Regions from separate parts of the Vibrio sp. JZG10 genome, predicted to be linked through region 1. Evidence: predicted binding sites of a transcription regulator. Region 1 holds the regulator's gene; each other region holds the start of a gene.
What was found. Region 1 encodes PurR, which represses purine synthesis genes. Its sites were predicted from a motif close to TNANGNAAACGTTTNCNTNA; they were not measured.
Positions count from the first base shown of each region.

Region 2: a site for PurR is predicted at 2,856-2,875, ahead of glpX (class II fructose-bisphosphatase). Genes of this name have one in related genera too.
Region 3: a site for PurR is predicted at 2,652-2,671, ahead of ihfA (integration host factor subunit alpha). Genes of this name have one in related genera too.
Region 4: a site for PurR is predicted at 2,910-2,929, ahead of purM (phosphoribosylformylglycinamidine cyclo-ligase). Genes of this name have one in related genera too.

Region 1 covers NZ_JBSUGE010000001.1:561,871-566,727, forward strand. Annotated here, with positions in the region: gene torR (two-component system response regulator TorR) at 1-703, opposite strand, end outside; gene torD (molecular chaperone TorD) at 970-1,617, shown strand; gene purR (HTH-type transcriptional repressor PurR) at 2,083-3,087, shown strand; cyclic di-GMP riboswitch class I at 3,373-3,462, shown strand; gene ACWYVB_RS02565 (TfoX/Sxy family DNA transformation protein) at 3,579-4,169, shown strand; gene ACWYVB_RS02570 (TVP38/TMEM64 family protein) at 4,285-4,857, shown strand, end outside.
Region 2 covers NZ_JBSUGE010000037.1:11,078-15,934, reverse strand. Annotated here, with positions in the region: gene hslU (HslU--HslV peptidase ATPase subunit) at 1-397, shown strand, start outside; gene ACWYVB_RS23485 (1,4-dihydroxy-2-naphthoate polyprenyltransferase) at 706-1,623, shown strand; gene rraA (ribonuclease E activity regulator RraA) at 1,700-2,206, shown strand; gene zapB (cell division protein ZapB) at 2,342-2,584, opposite strand; gene glpX (class II fructose-bisphosphatase) at 2,933-3,940, shown strand; gene ACWYVB_RS23465 (helix-turn-helix transcriptional regulator) at 4,493-4,857, shown strand, end outside.
Region 3 covers NZ_JBSUGE010000001.1:301,541-306,397, reverse strand. Annotated here, with positions in the region: gene pheT (phenylalanine--tRNA ligase subunit beta) at 1-1,215, shown strand, start outside; gene ACWYVB_RS01425 (AEC family transporter) at 1,433-2,314, opposite strand; gene ihfA (integration host factor subunit alpha) at 2,848-3,144, shown strand; gene ACWYVB_RS01415 (RelA/SpoT domain-containing protein) at 3,268-4,047, opposite strand; gene ACWYVB_RS01410 (thiopurine S-methyltransferase) at 4,364-4,857, shown strand, end outside.
Region 4 covers NZ_JBSUGE010000014.1:37,645-42,501, forward strand. Annotated here, with positions in the region: gene ACWYVB_RS15910 (DUF2066 domain-containing protein) at 1-446, opposite strand, end outside; gene ACWYVB_RS15915 (uracil-xanthine permease family protein) at 812-2,065, shown strand; gene upp (uracil phosphoribosyltransferase) at 2,187-2,813, opposite strand; gene purM (phosphoribosylformylglycinamidine cyclo-ligase) at 2,993-4,033, shown strand; gene purN (phosphoribosylglycinamide formyltransferase) at 4,185-4,841, shown strand.

The DNA.
Region 1 (4,857 bases):
CAGCAAACATATAGCCTTCGCCGTGCACCGTCACAAAAATTTGTGGGTTCTTTGGATCAAACTCCATTTTTGCGCGCATACGTCGAATAAGAACATCAATAGTACGATCATTGGGAGCATCAACTCGGTGGCTGATCATATTCAAAATACGCTCGCGACTTAACACCTGGTTAGGGTAAGACGATAACGCCACCAAAAGTTCGTATTCTGCTTTGGTCAATTTTACGGGTTCGCCGTTACGGCTCAGCGCACGACGTTGAATGTCGAATGTCCACTCTCCAAAACGTACAATATGTTCTTCACTGGTTTCGTTCGCTTTCGCGCTACCGCTACGCGCTGCTGAAATACGCCACAGCAAGTTTTTAACGCGAACCAACAATTCCCTCAGTTCAAAAGGTTTTGTCACATAATCGTCAGCGCCCATTTCTAGGCCTACGATTTTATCAATGCTATCCGTGCGTCCTGTTACTAATATGATACCAATATCCGATTGGCTACGTAATTCACGAGTAAGCATCAGGCCGTCTTCACCCGGCAGGTTGATATCCAGCATGATTAGGTCTACATCACCCGCTTGCAGGACCTCACGCATTTCTGCGCCACTCTCTGCTTCGCTGACTTGGTAACCCTCATTTTGGAAATATCCCGCAAGCTTACTACGAGTTACAACATCATCTTCTACGACTAATACGTGATAGCTCATTTACACCACTTTTCTGTCTTCTTATTATCCAAGACGTATTCTATTCATAACTAGTAACATTTCTAGTCATAGATACATTAAAAAGCAAGATTTAGCGTTTTTATTGATTCAAAACAAGCTTACCCATCGCTATTAATAAACGTTAATTTTTGACCATAAAACATAATAATTATAGTTACTGCTATTCATTTTAATTGATTACACTTAGGGGATATCCCTAATTGACTTTGTGATGCACAACTTGAAGCATCATTCAGGAGCCCAAGATGCAAGAAGTGAAAGCTTTTAATGAAAAACGCGCTGAAATTTACTGGTGGTTTTCGAGCTTGTTCGCAAAAGAGCTAACAGAGAAAGAGCTGGAAGCCTACCACAGTGTTGAAATTCGCAGTTTTCTAGCAGGTTTAGGTGAAAATGAGTCGCTGAAACCAGCCGTTGATAGCCTAGTTGATGCGCTAAACCGATTGCAAGATCGTGAAGACGCTCAATTGGAGCTTGCTGCTGACTTTTGTGAACTGTTTTTGAAGACAGAAAAATACGGCGCTCTTCCTTACGCATCGATGTACATCGGTGAATCAGGTTTGCTGAATGACAAGCCCGCCGAGGAAATGGAAAAGTTGATGGCAGAATTTGGCGTTCAAGTAGATGAAAATCTAAAAGAGCCAGCGGACCACTTAGCCGTTGAACTAGACTTTCTCGGCAACATGATCATCCGCTCAAACGAACTTGAGCAAGAAAAACACATGGAAGAAGCCTTCGTTAAACAAAACGACTTTATCCAGCAACAGTTGATGTCTTGGTTACCTCAGTTTGCAGACAAATGTAAACAATTCGACGAATTTGGGTTCTACTCGAGCGTCGCGAAACTATTAGTTGCATTTTGTAAACTAGACAGCGCTTACCTTCTTGGTGAATAATTGCCGCCTATTTTTAAGGAGCCCGCCTATCGGGCTTCCTGTATACCTGAAATAACTGAATGTAAGTAAGTTGGGTATATTATTCGTTTGCCTTAACTTAGCTCAAAGACGCTTGGTTATTTAGCAGTCAAAATGTGACTTCAAATACACAAATCTCTTGCTGAAAACATTGCTAGTCAGTCCACATAGGGCTAAAATGTGAGCGCAAACGATTAAATATGATTTATATGTAAACCGCTGAAATATAGCGGTTTTTGTGTTTTTTAACAGGTTGATGGCAATTTCTAATCAGATAGAAAAAAGATAAAATTCATCGACCGATGCTGCTACGTACCCTTTTGTCGTGCTTGGACCAACCGCTGCCGAAACACTTAGCGCCAACCTTAGATTGCTGGGTGTAAACCATTAGAGCATCAGGTACATCCAACACGACATATTTCAGTAGCTCGATACAGGACACCATTTATGGCCACTATAAAAGACGTTGCTCGCTTAGCCGGCGTTTCCACTACGACAGTTTCGCACGTTATCAATAAAACGCGTTTCGTTGCAGAAGCAACGCAAGAAAAAGTAATGAAAGCCGTGGACGAGTTGAATTACGCGCCAAGTGCTGTTGCACGCAGCCTAAAGTGCAACTCAACTCGTACGATTGGCATGTTAGTAACGCAGTCAACCAACCTATTCTTCTCAGAAGTGATTGACGGGGTTGAGAGCTACTGTTACCGCCAAGGCTACACTCTGATTCTGTGTAATACGGGTGGGATTTACGAAAAACAACGCGATTACATCCGTATGCTGGCTGAAAAACGTGTTGATGGCATCCTAGTGATGTGTTCTGACTTAACCGAAGAGCTTAAAGAGATGCTTGACCGTCATGCCGACATTCCTAAAGTGGTCATGGATTGGGGTCCAGAAAGCTCACAAGCGGACAAGATCATGGATAACTCAGAAGAAGGTGGCTACATCGCAACCAAACATCTGATCGACAATGGCCATACTGATATTGCTTGTCTAAGCGGTCACTTTGAAAAACTTGCTTGCCAAGAGCGCATTGCAGGTTTCCGTCGCGCGATGAGCGAAGCAAACCTAACTGTAAATGAAGATTGGATCCTTGAAGGTAACTTTGAATGTGATACGGCCGTATTAGTCGCAGATAAAATTACAGCAATGGACAAACGTCCGACAGCGGTATTCTGCTTTAACGACACAATGGCTCTGGGCCTAATGAGCCGCCTACAACAAAACGGCATCAAAGTTCCTGATGATATTTCAGTGATCGGCTACGACAACATCGAGCTTGCGGAATACTTCTCTCCACCGTTAACAACTATCCACCAACCTAAACGTCGTGTGGGTAAAAATGCGTTCGAGATCCTACTTGAGCGAATCAAAGATAAAGAACACGAAAAGCGAATTTTCGAAATGCGACCTGAGCTTGTAATTCGAAACACCGTGAAGAAAATGAACTAAAATTCGCCAAATATAACGATGTCAAATAAGCGCTCTAAAAGGGCGCTTATTTTTTATCTCTAAATAACTTTTCCCTGACTTAGGTTTGTTAGACAAAAAGCCTCGAATCTCTAAGTCTCTGTTTTATATGTAGGTAAATCACACTCCCTCACAACCTCGAGATCATCCCGCCTTATTCTCAAATATGCACAAACATGCGCTTGTCGACACTTTTTATTGAACCAAAATCACACTTTTACGGGTAAAACGTGATGTTAATTCAATATACGAAGTATGCTCACTCTGTCACGCACAGGGCAAACCATTCGAAAGGGTGGGACGCAAAGCCTCCGGCCTGAACCATAGTACTATATGGAAGGTAGCGGGGTTACCGATGGCAAGTGTGCAAGCGATGACTTTACCCTGTAATGACATTGCTTTTGCGCATGTTTGCTACTCTCTCGGACCTGACTTTTGGTGGCGTAATATTAATTACACCGAGATAACAAAACATGGATAAACCGATACTCAAAGACTCTATGAAGCTATTTGAGGCACTTGGTAATATCAAGTCGCGCTCAATGTTTGGTGGCTTCGGACTATTCGCTGATGAAACAATGTTTGCACTAGTTGTAAATAATCAGCTTCATATAAGAGCAGACCAACAAACTTCATCTGACTTCGAGAAACAAGGGCTAAAGCCTTACGTTTATAAAAAACGTGGCTTCCCAGTCGTTACAAAGTACTACGCAATTTCCAACGATTTATGGGAGTCTAGCGAACGCTTAATCGAAGTAGCTAACCAATCGTTGAAAAAGGCAAAGCTTGAAAAAGAACAGCAGGCAACTACAAAGCCTAATCGCTTAAAAGATTTGCCTAACTTACGACTGGCGACTGAACGCATGCTGAAAAAAGCAGGCATTGAGTCAGTAGAAAAACTGGAAGAGGAAGGTGCACTTAACGCTTATAAAGCGATAAGAGATACGCACTCTGCAACCGTCAACATTGAGCTGTTATGGGCACTAGAAGGGGCTATTAACGGTACTCATTGGAGCGTTGTACCTCAAGCTCGCCGAGATGAGTTGATGAACGGCCTCCAATAAAAGTCGGCCTTAAAAACTATCTTGTAAAACCGCAGTCTAATCTGCGGTTTTTTTGTGAAATTTTTTCGACTTTCCTTCTGTCTTATTACATATATCCCAAATTGGAATCATAAATATGAATAAGAAACTGATATTAGGCCTAATACTGGTCGCGATCATTATCTTTTTAGGCGTTAACTTTAGTCAGTATTTAACGTTGGAAAATGCAAAAGCCCAACAAGAAGCGCTGACCACATACATCGATCAGAACTTTGTTTTTTCGGCAGCTATTTACTTTTTTGCCTACATTGCAATTACCGCTTTTTCTATTCCTGGTGCTGCTGTGGTTACATTACTTGGTGCGGCTCTATTTGGTTTTTGGACGAGCTTATTACTGGTTTCTTTCGCCAGTACTGTGGGTGCAACGCTAGCATTTTTAAGCAGCCGATATTTGCTGCGTGACTGGGTACAAAACAAGTTCGGCAATAAGTTAATCGCAATTAACCAAGGTGTCGAAAAGGACGGTGCATTTTATCTATTTTCCTTGCGTCTCATTCCGGTATTCCCTTTCTTTCTTATCAACTTGTTGATGGGCTTAACGCCAATGTCTGTAGGTCGATTTTACCTTACTAGCCAAGTAGGTATGTTGCCAGGCACTGCAGTTTACTTAAACGCCGGTACTCAGCTAGCAACAATTGAAAGCCTGTCA
Region 2 (4,857 bases), on a different contig from region 1:
GGCAAAACCATCTGACTTGATCCCAGAATTGCAAGGTCGTCTACCAATTCGTGTTGAGCTAGAGGCACTAAGCAGCAACGACTTCAAACGTATTCTGACAGAGCCAAAAGCCTCTCTAACAGAGCAGTACGTTGCGTTGATGAAAACGGAAGATGTGGACATCGAGTTCACAGAAGATGGCATCACGCAAATCGCGGAAGCGGCATGGACGGTCAACGAAAGCACAGAAAACATCGGTGCTCGTCGCTTACACACCGTAATGGAACGCTTGATGGATGAAATCTCTTACGACGCAGCGGAGCAATCTGGCGCTAAATTCGTTATTGATTCCGCTTATGTGAAAGAGCGCCTAGGCGACACGATTGAAGATGAAGATCTAAGCCGCTTTATTCTTTAATCGCAATCTATTTTACCAAAGCCCAGAACCTTGTTTCTGGGCTTTTTGTTTAGAATGACGATTACTGTGACAACACCTAAATCAAAAGATCTGGTCATTCTAGCGAGCTCAAGCGAGACTAAGAATCTAATAGCAGTGTTCTCCGTACCCTCCACTTTCCAAAAAGAGGGCTATTTTATCGCCTCAAATATCGAAACTGCTTTCCTTCTACTTCACCCTTTGACTTTTAGTTGAGTTGTTTTAGGTCAATAGCGTATCTGCCTCTTTGTGCTTATACTGGGCACATTGGTTACTAGCACGAAATTTCCATGAAACAATCTTTACAGATCTGGCTTGAAGCCGCTCGTCCAAAAACATTACCTCTGGCATTGGTCTCTATCTTAACAGGTAGCGTACTCGCCTACTCGGCGGGTCATTTCTCACTGACGATTGCCATCATGGCTTTCGTAACCGCGACATTGCTGCAAATTCTGTCCAACCTGGCAAACGACTATGGCGATGCCGTTCAAGGTACAGATAACGACAAACGCCTTGGCCCATTACGAGCGATGCAGTCTGGCGCGGTAAGTGCGAAACAGATGAAACAGGCGATTATCTTTAACATCGTTCTGACCGCCATTTCTGGCTTAGTGTTAGTTTTCTATTCACTAAGCTCACTAGAAAGCATTGTGACGTTTATCGGGCTGGGAATTTTAGCCATCCTCGCGGCGATTGCTTACACCATGGGTAGCAAACCATACGGTTACGTGGGGCTTGGCGATATTTCAGTTTTCTTGTTTTTTGGTTTACTCGGCGTCTCCGGTACCTATTTCTTGCATACTGGTCACGTAGATACCACGCTATTCTTACCTGCTCTAGGCTGCGGTTTACTCGCCGTTGCAGTACTCAACATCAACAATATGCGTGATATCGAGAACGACCGAGAGTGTGGTAAACGCACGGTCGCAGTGCGTTTGGGTCAACGCAAAGCCAAGCAGTACCACTTTGTTTTACTTGGCGGTGCTATTCTTGCCTTTGCGGCTTACTTGTTAATTCAAGACAAACCCGTTTGGATTAGCTTGCCATTTTTACTTAGTATTTATTTCGTGGCCGATCATGGTAAAGCGGTTTGGCATACACAAAAGCCCGCTCAGATAGCACCAATGATGCCAGTCATCGTGAAATGCTCTTTAGTCACCAACGTTTTGTTTGCAACAATTGTGGTAGCTCAAACTCTAGTAAGTTAAAAAAGGATTGTCATTGCATTGACTTAATGCCTAGATATACTCAAAGACAACCAATTTCTGTTTAGAAAGGTACGCTATGGAATACAATACCTCAGCACTCTGTGATATCTACCTCGATCAGGTAGATGTGGTTGAACCAATGTTCAGTAATTTTGGCGGTCGCGCTTCATTTGCCGGGCAAATCACCACCATCAAGTGTTTTGAAGATAATTCGTTGATCCGCGAGACATTAGAGCAAGATGGACTTGGTCGCGTTTTGTTAATTGACGGTGGCGGTTCCCTACGTAAAGCCCTTATCGATGCAGAAATCGCAACTATTGCGGAAGAAAACGAGTGGGAAGGCATTGTCGTTTACGGCTGTGTTCGTGAAGTAGATGAACTTGAAGATATGAACTTAGGCATTCAAGCCCTCGCTTCTATTCCTGTTGGAGCGACCAGCCAGGGTATCGGCGAATTAGATGTACCAGTCAACTTTGGCGGCGTCAGCTTCTTACCTGAAGATTATATTTATGCTGATAGCACTGGGATCATCCTGTCGCCTGAGCCATTGAATATTGATTTAGAGTTGGATGAAGAAGAATAACGAGTCTTAGGTACCTAAGTTATAGGACCTTATCTTGGCTATCAGAATCGAGCTTGTCCTAACGATTTTCAACTTGCCCAAAACACAAACACCCGCTTAACGCGGGTGTTTTTAATTTAGAATGAAGAAGCCGAATTATTCCACTTCGTCCATTTTGCCAAGTAGTGCACGAATGCGCTCTTGCCATTGCGCATGCTCTTGCTGTGCTTGTTGTGCTTTTTGCTCTAGCTCTTCACGTTGAGAGCGAAGCTCGTTCGCTTCTTCCGCAAGTTTTGCTTTATCTTCTTTCAGCTCTTCGACTTCCATCTGAAGAAGAGTGATTGTGTCAACTGCAGTTTGAATTTTAGATTCTAGTTGTTCTAGTACTTCAAAAGACATCTTGGCCTACCTATGTTATTCCGTTGGGACGATGTGCGAGATTGATGCACACCTAACCTATATAAGGTTCATTCTACTCAGCGTCGCGATGAGAAACACTCACTATATTCGATATTTCGCATCATTCGGTCAAAAAATCGGCGCAATCTCACTAAACGCTGACTTTTCTTATCGCCGAAGCATTTTTGAGCAAGAATTTTGCCTCCCGCCACGCTGAAAATCGCCCTAAGTATTGATCAAATTCAAGTTAGATAAAGTAAAAGCTCCGCAAAAAGGCAAACGTTTACCCTACGTTGTGATAGAATCGCCGCGCAAATTCTTCTTCCCTCTTGCTTACTTGGAGACATCATGAAACGCGATTTAGCAATGGCATTTTCCCGTGTGACTGAAGGTGCAGCTTTGGCTGGTTACAAATGGCTTGGCCGTGGCGATAAAAATGCAGCCGATGGCGCAGCTGTTGAAGTTATGCGCATCCTACTGAACAAAACAGATATCAGTGGTGAAATTGTCATTGGTGAGGGTGAAATCGATGATGCGCCAATGCTATACATTGGTGAGCAAGTGGGTATTGGTGGTGATGAAGTGGATATTGCAGTCGACCCGATTGAAGGGACTCGCATGACCGCAATGGGGCAATCCAACGCACTAGCCGTACTTGCCGCAGGTGAGAAAGGCAGCTTTCTTAAAGCGCCAGATATGTACATGGAAAAACTGGTTGTTGGCCCTGGTGCAAAAGGCGCAATTGATTTAGAAAAGCCGTTAAAAGAGAACCTAGAGAACGTAGCAAAAGCCCTGAACAAACCACTTGATACCTTAGTCGTTATTACCCTTGCGAAACCTCGCCACGATGACGTTATTGCAGAAATGCAAGCAATGGGCGTACGTGTCTTTGCGGTGCCTGATGGTGACGTGGCTGCCTCTATTCTGACTTGTATGCCAGACAGTGAAGTGGACATGATGTACTGTATTGGCGGCGCGCCAGAAGGGGTCGTCTCAGCCGCGGTGATTCGAGCGCTAGACGGTGACATGCACGGTCGTCTACTTCCGCGTCACGAAGTAAAAGGCGATACTGAAGAAAACCGCATTTACGGCGCAGACGAACTAAAACGCTGCGATGAAATGGGCGTAAAAGCGAATGTTGTCCTCAAAATGGAAGACATGGCTCGTAGCGACAATGTGGTATTTTCAGCTACAGGCATCACTAAAGGTGACTTGCTGGAAGGCATCTCTCGCCAAGGCAATATCGCAACCACAGAAACGCTGCTCGTGCGTGGTCGATGCCGTACTATTCGTCGCATTAAGTCGACTCACTACCTAGATCGTAAAGATCCAGAAGTGCGTGATATTATTCTTTAAGCATTTCTCGAGGCTCTAGCTCAATCTGAGTTTGAGCCTTTCTTTCCGCACAGCCGGACAATAGATTCTGAATCACCTCGTTCCTCGTTGTTCAGAATGACGGTTACTTTAATTAGCTCTAAATCAAAAGAGTTCGCCACTCTCGCGAGCTCCAGCGAGACTAAAAAATCCAGTAACAGCAAACTCCTATTCTCTCCTTCTCACCATAACCCCTACACAGCCGGACGATAGATTCTGAATCACACTCATTCCTCGTTGTTTAGAATGACGGTGACTTTAATAAGCTCTAAATCAAAAGAACTCGTCATTCTAGCGAGCTCCAGCGAGACTAAGAATCTAATAACAGCAAACTCCTATTCTCTCCCTCTCACCATAACCATTGCACAACCGAACGATAGATTCTGAATCACCTCGTTCCTCGCAGTTCAGAATGACGACGTATATTGGCTCATATGAACATAGCCCCTACAAATCCACACTCAAACTAAGTCAACACTTTTCTTTACTAACCCTATCGCGCATAATATGTACTGACGTATAAATGGTGGGTATATGAAGACCGTAGATAGGATATTGCAAATCGTTAAGCGTGATGGTTCCGTCACTGCAAAACAACTCTCTTCTGAGCTGGGTATGACAACTATGGGGGCGCGTCAGCACCTGCAGAGTTTAGAAGATGATGGCATCCTGTCTATTCATGACGTCAAAGTAAAAGTTGGTCGCCCTGCTCGTCATTGGTCTCTCACTCAAAAAGGTCATGAGCAATTTGCTGACCGTCACGGTGAGTTGACCATTCAGTTTATAGAAGCTGTCGAACATATTTTTGGCAAAGATGGACTGGAAAAAGTCACATCAGAAAGGGAAAAACTCACGTTACAAAGTTATCGTCAGCATCTTGAGCAATGTAACTCTCTGCA
Region 3 (4,857 bases), 260 kb from region 1:
GTTGCAGTAGAGTCTGAAGCAGACCTACCTAAGCCAAACAAAGTTGCTCTACGTCGTACGAAGCTAGACAACCTACTAGGTCACCACATCGCTGATGCTGACGTAGTAGAAATCCTAGAGCGCCTAGGTTTGACTGTTGAAGCTTCAGAAGAAGGTTGGGTGGCAGTAGCGCCAACATGGCGTTTCGATATCGCTATCGAACAAGACCTGATTGAAGAAGTTGGCCGTATCTACGGTTACGACAACATTCCTAACCAACACCCAGCTGCAGCACTTAAGATGCACAACCACGTTGAAGCGGATCTTCCACTGAAACGCGTTCGTGATCTTCTTGTTGACCGTGGTTACCACGAAGCAATTACATACAGCTTCGTTGAGCCTGAGCAACAAAAGCTAGTTGTACCTGGTGTTGAGCCTCTAGTGCTTCCAAACCCAATTTCTGCAGATATGTCAGCAATGCGTCTTGGTCTTATCCAAGGTCTGCTGAACACGGTTGTTCACAACCAGAAGCGTCAACAGCCACGTGTTCGTCTATTCGAATACGGTCTACGTTTCATCCCATGTGAATCTGCAGAAAACGGCATGCGCCAAGAGCCTATGCTTGCAGGTGTTATTGCTGGTACTCGCGGTGAAGAGCATTGGGATATCGAAACTAACACGGTTGATTTCTTTGACCTTAAGGGCGATCTAGAAGCGATTCTAGAGCTATCTGCGAACGAAAAAGCGTACTCTTTCGCAGCAGCTAAGCACCCAGCGCTTCATCCAGGTCAATCTGCGGCAATCATCGTAGATGGCAAAGAAGTGGGCGTGATCGGTACCATTCACCCTGAGCTTGAGCGTAAGTTCGGTCTAAACGGTCGTACTATCGTATTCGAAATCGAATGGTCTGCAATCAACAGCAAAGTGATCCCAGAAGCGGTAGCACTTTCTAAATTCCCTTCAAACCGTCGTGATATCGCGGTAGTAGTGGATGAAGCTGTTGCATCTGGTGACATCGTTAACGCTTGTCTAGAGCAAGGTGGCGAGTTCCTTAAAGATGCGAAACTGTTCGACGTTTACGTAGGTAAAGGCGTTGAAGAAGGTAAGAAGAGCCTAGCAATCGCTCTGACTCTACAGTCACTTGAGCGTACGCTTGAAGATGCAGATATCGCTGGTGCGGTTGACGCTATCGTTGCTCACGTTTCTGAGAAGTTTGGTGCTGCTCTACGTGACTAAGCGTTAGACGAACTATCTCTCTTAAGAAACTAAAAACCCTGTCAAATCGGCAGGGTTTTTTTATGTTGAGCATTATCTTATTGTGATTCACGTACTAGGCCGTTTACGTCACCTCCAACAACCTCAAAAATCTGGACCAAACTTGAGGTAACGCTTAATCGAGACTTGGCATATATCGTTTTTCAGCCAACAGACGCTAACGCTAGCTTATTGGCGGCTAGGCAGCGAGTGAGAGGGTATAGCTAAGCAGAAGTGGCAGCGTAAGAATACTGAAAAAGTTGCCAAATAGTACCATTGACGCCACTTTCATGGGCTCTATATTCAGCCTTTCCGCAAATAGGTAATTCATGACGGCTGGTGGCAGCATTGTGAAGAGTACCATCATTTGCAATTGCATCGTTGGAAGGGGAATTAACCAATAAATAAGTGCAAATGCAACCGCCCCAGTTGCAAGCGACTGCACGGTACACAATACACCAACCTTTAAACCGTCCACTCTTAAATGACACATTTGCGCCCCCAGGGATAAAAGCATCACGGGTACTGCCGCTTGGCCAAGTAGAGCGGTCGCTTCGTATAAAGGTGCCCATGCACCCACATTTGACACGTTGAGAAACAGAGCCAACGACGCAGCTAAAAAGATTGGCATCTTGACTATTTGCTTAAAAGGGTTGCCATGACTAAGTAGCATTACACCTAAACTAATGTGCAAGCATGCTGACACGACAAATAGCAGTACTGCTGAGGATAGCGCAATTTCTCCAAACGTATAGGTAAACAAAGGAATAGCAAGGTTTCCGCTATTGCGAAACATATGTGGTGGTGCCCAGGTTTTAAACGACAGTGACGTCAATCGACATACAGGGATCATGAGTAGTGCGGGAACCAAAACCGCGACAATTGCTGCAAAAAGGAGTGGTCCCTGATTCGAGCCTAACGGCATGCTAACGAGCGAAGAAAACACCAGCGCAGGTGTGAAAACCTCAATGTTAATGCGGTTGATTGGACGAAAGTCAGGCTTGATGTAACAACCTACCAAATAGCCGACGCCGACAAGAGCAAAAACAGGGAAAAGAATATTTATGATTTGATTAATCATGGTCGCCTAGATGAAGTGTAAGGAGCTAATGTGGAGATACACGAAGAACCACATTATCAACCTTTATATATTGCGTCATCGCTGAACAGTGAGAAGCGTGGGTTTAATCAAGCTTTCTAAGCACAGTTACAAAGCCAGGTGGTCATACCATTTAGTTCAATTGTTACGTATCGAGTTACATACAAATCACTGAATTTACGACAAGTTCTATGTCAAGTGTCTGTTAAATAACCAATCTCTGATATTTTTATTAAATAGTGATTAATGTTGATATTTAAACTACTTTTAGTTTTATCAGCTGGATGTTTTTCCTATTAAAGAGAAAACAAAAACAAAAATATCAAAATGTTGGCGTTTAACAATAATTTACATAGTGCTATTCCTTTTGTTCGCCAAGAAAAAAGTTGGCGAAAATCATAAGCTTGTCATACACTTCCTGATGTAACCCCGATATGTTGTTGAATTGGTAGGGTAAAACTGCTCTGGCGCTACACTAACGTAGCATTGTTTAACATAGCTTTGAGGAAAGTTTTATGGCGCTCACAAAAGCCGAACTGGCAGAAAACCTGTTTGATAAATTAGGATTTAGTAAGCGGGACGCCAAGGAAACGGTGGAAGTGTTCTTTGAAGAGATTCGTAAGGCACTGGAAAGTGGCGAACAGGTAAAACTGTCAGGTTTTGGTAACTTTGATCTTCGTGACAAGAATGAACGACCTGGTCGTAACCCGAAAACCGGTGAAGATATTCCAATTACTGCTCGACGTGTAGTGACTTTTCGCCCGGGTCAGAAGTTAAAAGCTCGTGTAGAAAACCTGAAGAAAGTACAGTAAGCCGAATAAATGGATCACGCTAAGGCGTGGTCTTTTTTTTGCGTAAAACTTGTGTCGCATATAAACGAAAACCACCGCAATGCGGTGGTTTTTCTGTTTTTGAGTATATCTTAATGATATGGATTACGCTGCTTCTAGGTGCGTTGTTAAGTATGGTTGCCATGCTTGTTGGTACAAGTTTTTAGACTGTGCACGCATGTTGCGAATAGAAGCGAGTTCTAGTTCGCTTAGTTCGCGTTTCTCCATCATCGCTTGGCGTTCTAGTTTCTGGATTTTTTCGTATAGGTCGTGTTCAGGACCGCTTTTCACATCTGCGATGGCTTTTAAGTGCAGTTGAACTTCCGCAACTAGATTTGTCTTTGGTAAACGAACGAGTAAGTTCAAGTCTCTATAGCCTGAAGGACCAGGTTTTTTGAAGCGATTTTTTACTTTAACAATTGTTGTTTCACGCTCTAAGGTTTCATAAATGGAGACTAAGCTCGCGACGTCTTCAGCAACAATCGTGGCACGGGCTAGGTCAGTAATGCGTTCGACTTTTCCATCTAACTCCAAAGCTATTTTTTCTTCTGCTCGTTGTTTGGACTTTACGCCTGCGAAGTATGGCTGAGCATCATTAAGAAGTGCGGTACTTTTACAGATAGTTTCAAGCTCAAATTGTGCTTGGTGAGCTTTGCTGTAAAGAATGTCGAAGTCAGTGTATGGCTGAGTTGGAGTTGCGTCGATTGACTGAATACCATACAAGCCGCTAAGGCTATGTTTAAAGAGTTTCGAACAAACTTCGTTTTGGCTTGTTGAACGATTTTGATCGCCACTCGGCGCTGGGGTAATTGGAAGTGCGGCAAATGCCGGTGCACGGCTAAGTACCAAAAGCATCAATGCTGTAGTACGAAGAAATAAGCTCATTCACTCTCCTTAACTTGCTTGTACTTAGAAAATAGGGAACATAAAGGTCGCTAAGTTCGGCAAATCAGGTACTAACTTATTAATGGGGTCATTACGAAAGATTCCAAGGTTTCAGTTTTGTCTTGAAGTGGAATCGTGCGTTAGATCACCATTTCTCTTTTCTTTATTCTGTTTATCAGATAAAGGCGTGGTTCCTATAAGAACGTTTACATCCTATCACCGCTGTATTAACCAAAGATGAACGGCATAGACAAATTGAAAAAAATCGTTAGTCTTACTTCTCAAAATGAAAATCAGCCGACAAGTAGAAAGTAAAATGAGAGACCAAGAGTTTTGGCATAATAAATGGGCCAGTAATCAAATCGGATTTCACTTGGAAGATGTAAACCCGCTATTACCTGCATATTGGCAACACACAAACCCAAAGCGTGAAGACAAAGTGTTAGTGCCTTTGTGTGGAAAGTCAGAAGACTTGATTTGGTTGGCGATGAAGCATGATTCAGTTGAAGGTGTTGAGCTGAGCCATATCGCTGTTCGTGCCTTTTTTGCTGAACATTTTTATACGCCAACCGTGACGCCTGTTAATGGTATGCACGAGCTTTATCAATTTGATGAGCTTTCTATTTATACTGGGGACTTTTTCACTGCTCCAGTATCTCAAGCCGATATCATTTATGATCGCGCCGCGTTGGTTGCTTTACCGCAAGATATGCGAGAGGAGTATGTAGAGCGCCTCAAGCAACTTTTGAATCCAGGCGGTCGTATTTTGCTTGTTACACTCAACTATCCTCAAGAAGAGATGGCGGGGCC
Region 4 (4,857 bases), on a different contig from region 1:
GCACTGCGAAGTGCTACAGCGTTTGAAGAGTCGGAATGCTCCCAAGCAATATTACGATCGTATCCCTGTTCTTCCACCATCCAAACCAAAATATTGGCACGATTTGGCGACCAAGATGGCAATTGAGCTTGTGTTAAAAGCGAGCTGATTTGGTCACTGTTAAACAACATTTTTAAGCTCGCTTTTCCATCAACCTGCCCATAGCTCAGTTGGGAAATGTAACGCGCACTTGAACCAAGTGCCTTTTTAATCACTGGATTGCTTAAAGAGGATTGAGAACCGGTCGCTCGAACAATCACATCCTGCATACCTTGTTGACGAGCCAGAGACTCACCGTCGTTCTGCTCACTGTCGATAACCACTTCGGCACGATAGATATCCACCTGAGTTAATGCATATACTGGTAGGGACAACCAACCTATCAGTAAGAGAGCTAAATAGCGCATAGTTTTTATAATCCTCTGAACAAGAACCCGAATAATAAGCAACTATCAAATCTTGAGCAAGGTAAGTACTGAGTAAATTGTCTGTATTACGACCAGCTTTGTTAACTCGGGTCTCAACGAGCACTCTAGTGTTGTTTTTCATAATAAACTCATTGCTTATCCAGCTATCTCAACAAGTTAGACAGTTCATTTTTCATCGTCACGCAAGACTCGTAAAAGAGGCCAATTTGCAAGCAACTAACTCTCAAAAACGCTATTTATGGGAAAAATTCAATCGAAAGTTTGATCCATGCAACGTTGCAAACGATTGCAGGATGATAGTATTCGCCGGATTTGTCTGCGTATCTTGAAAATAGGGAATTATTATGAAAAACGCGTTACAAGGCGCTCAAATGCTCTTTGTCGCTTTTGGTGCTTTGGTGCTTGTGCCGCTGTTAACTGGCCTTGATCCAAATGTCGCCCTCTTTGGTGCCGGTGTCGGTACTCTCCTCTTCCAATTAATGACTAAACGTTCTGTTCCCATCTTCCTTGCCTCTTCTTTTGCGTTTATTGCTCCTATTATGTTCGGTATCCAAACTTGGGGTATCGGCGCAACGATGGGCGGCTTAATGGCAGCGGGCCTGGTTTATGTGGCTTTAGGGGCGATGATCAAAGTGCGCGGTGTTGGATTCATCCATAAAATTCTCCCGCCTGTTGTCGTTGGCCCTGTGATCATGGTGATTGGTCTTGGCCTTGCTCCAACAGCAGTGAACATGGCGGTAGGTAAAACCGGTGATGGTGCTGCACAGCTTGTTAATGGTGATGCTGCGATCATCATCTCGGCGGTCTCACTGCTCACAACCATTGTACTAAGCGTTTTTGCAAAAGGCTTCTTGAAGCTCGTTCCTATTGTTGGTGGTATTCTTGCTGGTTACTCTGTTTCTCTATTCTACGGGGTGGTTGATTTCACTCCTGTAACACAAGCGGCTTGGCTAGCTATGCCAAACTTCACCGCGCCAGAGTTCAACATAAACGCAATCTTGTTCATGATTCCTGTCGCTATCGCACCTGCGGTAGAGCACGTAGGTGACATGCTTGCTATCTCAAACGTTACAGGTAAAAACTACCTGAAAAAACCTGGCCTTCATCGCACAATCGCAGGTGACGGGGTGGCAACTATCGCAGCCTCGATGGTGGGTGCTCCACCAAACACCACTTACAGTGAAGTTACAGGAGCGGTAATGCTAACCAAAGCATTTAACCCTGTGATCATGACTTGGGCTGCGATCACTGCAATCGTACTTGCATTGGTAGGTAAGCTAGGTGCGGTTCTTCAAACAATTCCTGTGCCTGTCATGGGCGGCATCATGATTCTGCTTTTCGGCTCTATCGCCACAGTAGGCCTCAACACACTGATCAAGAATAACGTTGATTTACATAAGTCTCGCAACCTAGTGATCGTTGCCGTAACACTTGTATTTGGTATTGGCGGTATGGCTTTCGGTATTGGTGAGTTCAGCCTACAAGGTGTGAGCCTATGCGGTATCGTGGCAATTATTCTTAACCTTGTGTTACCAAACGATTTAGGTGAAAACCACGTTGTAGATAACGCACAAATGGAAGAAGAGAACGCGAAATAGTGCGTCTGCGCTGCTTTACTGAGTGGCGCATTTTATTCTTCTCGTATTATAGATATAAAAAAGGCTTGGTTTTCACCAAGCCTTTGTTTTTTCTGTTCAGTCGTAGTAATACATTAAAGAATTACTTAGTACCGAAGATCTTATCACCTGCATCACCTAGACCCGGTACGATGTAGCCTTTGTCATTTAGCTTCTCATCGATTGCCGCAGTGTATAACTCCACATCTGGGTGTGCTTTTTCTAGCGCTTCAATACCTTCTGGTGCAGCAACAAGTACCAACACTTTGATTTGGTTACAACCTTTCTCTTTTAGAAGATCGATCGTAGCAATCATAGAACCACCTGTTGCAAGCATTGGGTCAACAACAAGCGCAATACGCTCATCGATGTTAGAAGCAAGCTTGTTGAAGTAAGGAACTGGCTCAAGTGTTTCTTCATCACGGTAAATACCAACAACACTGATACGTGCGCTTGGCATGTGCTCAAGAACACCGTCCATCATGCCTAGACCTGCACGTAGGATTGGTACTACGGTTACTTTTTTACCTTTAATTTGGTCTACTTCTACCGGACCGTTCCAACCATCAATGGTCACTTTTTCTGTTTCAAAGTCTGACGTTGCTTCGTAAGTAAGTAGGCTACCGACCTCAGTCGCTAACTCACGAAAACGTTTTGTGCTGATGTCACCTTCTCTCATTAGACCAATTTTATGTTTTACTAGAGGGTGCTTTACTTCAACAACTTTCATGTCCATCTCCGGCTATAGTTGGCAATATTTAAACAAACCTTCAGATTATACATGATTTTTACAGGGATATCAGGATAAATCACTAAAGAAAAAAACAGACGCAAACGTTTGCTATCTATGTTTAAGCACTGTTAGAATAGCGCCGTTTTCATATCCAACTTAATACCGAGGACTTCCCTGTGAGTGGTAACAACTCTTCTCTTAGCTATAAAGACGCTGGTGTAGATATTGATGCAGGCAACGCGCTTGTGGATCGTATTAAGGGTGCGGTAAAACGTACTCGTCGCCCTGAAGTTATGGGTGGTATCGGTGGTTTTGGCGCGCTATGCGAATTGCCAACCAAATACAAACAACCTGTACTGGTTTCTGGTACTGATGGCGTAGGTACTAAGCTTCGCCTAGCACTGGATATGAACAAGCACGACACTATCGGCATCGACCTTGTTGCGATGTGTGTAAATGATCTTATCGTGCAAGGCGCAGAGCCACTGTTCTTCCTAGATTATTACGCAACAGGCAAGCTAGACGTTGATACCGCTGCGGATGTTGTTTCAGGTATCGCGGAAGGCTGTATTCAAGCAGGTTGTGCCCTAATTGGTGGCGAAACTGCGGAGATGCCTGGCATGTATGAAGGCGAAGACTACGACGTAGCTGGTTTCTGTGTTGGCGTAGTCGAAAAAGAAGACGTGATCGACGGCACGAAAGTCGCTGCTGGTGATGCACTTATCGCTGTTGGCTCAAGCGGTCCACACTCAAACGGTTACTCCCTTATCCGTAAAATCCTAGAAGTATCTGGTGCAGATAAGAACGAAGAACTAGCAGGTCGCACTATCGGTGAGCACCTACTAGAACCAACGAAGATTTACATCAAATCAGCACTTAAGATGATTGAGAAACACGACATCCATGCGATTTCTCATATCACTGGTGGTGGTTTCTGGGAAAACATCCCACGTGTGCTGCCTGAAGGTACAAAAGCAGTTATCGATGGTAGCAGCTGGGAATGGCCAGTGATCTTCAAGTGGCTACAAGAGAAAGGCAACGTCGACACACACGAAATGTACCGTACGTTCAACTGTGGTGTGGGTCTAATCGTTGCACTACCTAAAGACCAAGCGGAAGCCGCGGTTGCTCTTCTTCAAGAAGAAGGTGAAAACGCATGGGTGATTGGTCAAATCGCGCAAGCTGAAGCGAATGAAGAGCAAGTTGAAATCCAATAATTTGCAAATCGAGCTCACAAGATAAAAAGAATGAGGACACTAGATGACTAGGTCCTCATTTTGCTATCTAGAACAATAAAAACCATTCTATTAGTAGGTAGTTTAGAAGCTACATAACTCTAACCTACAATACCAAGGCACTCTCGACATCATGAAAAACCATACCCTAAAAAACATTGTGGTCCTCATCTCGGGTAACGGAAGTAACCTGCAAGCTATCTTGGAAGCTTGCGAAAACAGCATGCCAAACGCACGAGTGGCAGCCGTGTTCTCTAACAAAGCAGATGCTTTTGGTTTAGAACGTGCAAAAAAGTTTGATGTAGACGGTCACTTTGTCGACCCTAAAGCATTCGACTCGCGTGAAAGCTTTGATGCAGAGCTAATGAGTCAAATCGATGAATACCAACCAGACGTGATTATTCTGGCGGGCTACATGCGTATTCTGAGCAGCGAGTTTGTTTCTCATTACATGGGTAAGATGATCAATATCCACCCTTCTCTTCTACCAAAATATCCTGGGCTACACACACACCAGAGAGCAATAGATGCTGGCGACAAAGAACATGGTACGAGTGTGCACTTTGTAACGGAAGAGCTTGATGGTGGCCCTGTCATACTGCAAGCAAAAGTTCCGGTATTCGAAGACGATAATGCTAGTGTACTTGCAGCGCGTGTTCAGGCTCAGGAACACCGAATCTACCCTATGGTGGCTAAGTGGTTAGTAGATGAGCGCTTAATCATGAAGGATGGTAAAGCCTATTTAGATGGTGCAGAGCTTGGCACACACGGCTACGCCTCCGATGAGTAGTCCTGAATACCAAACT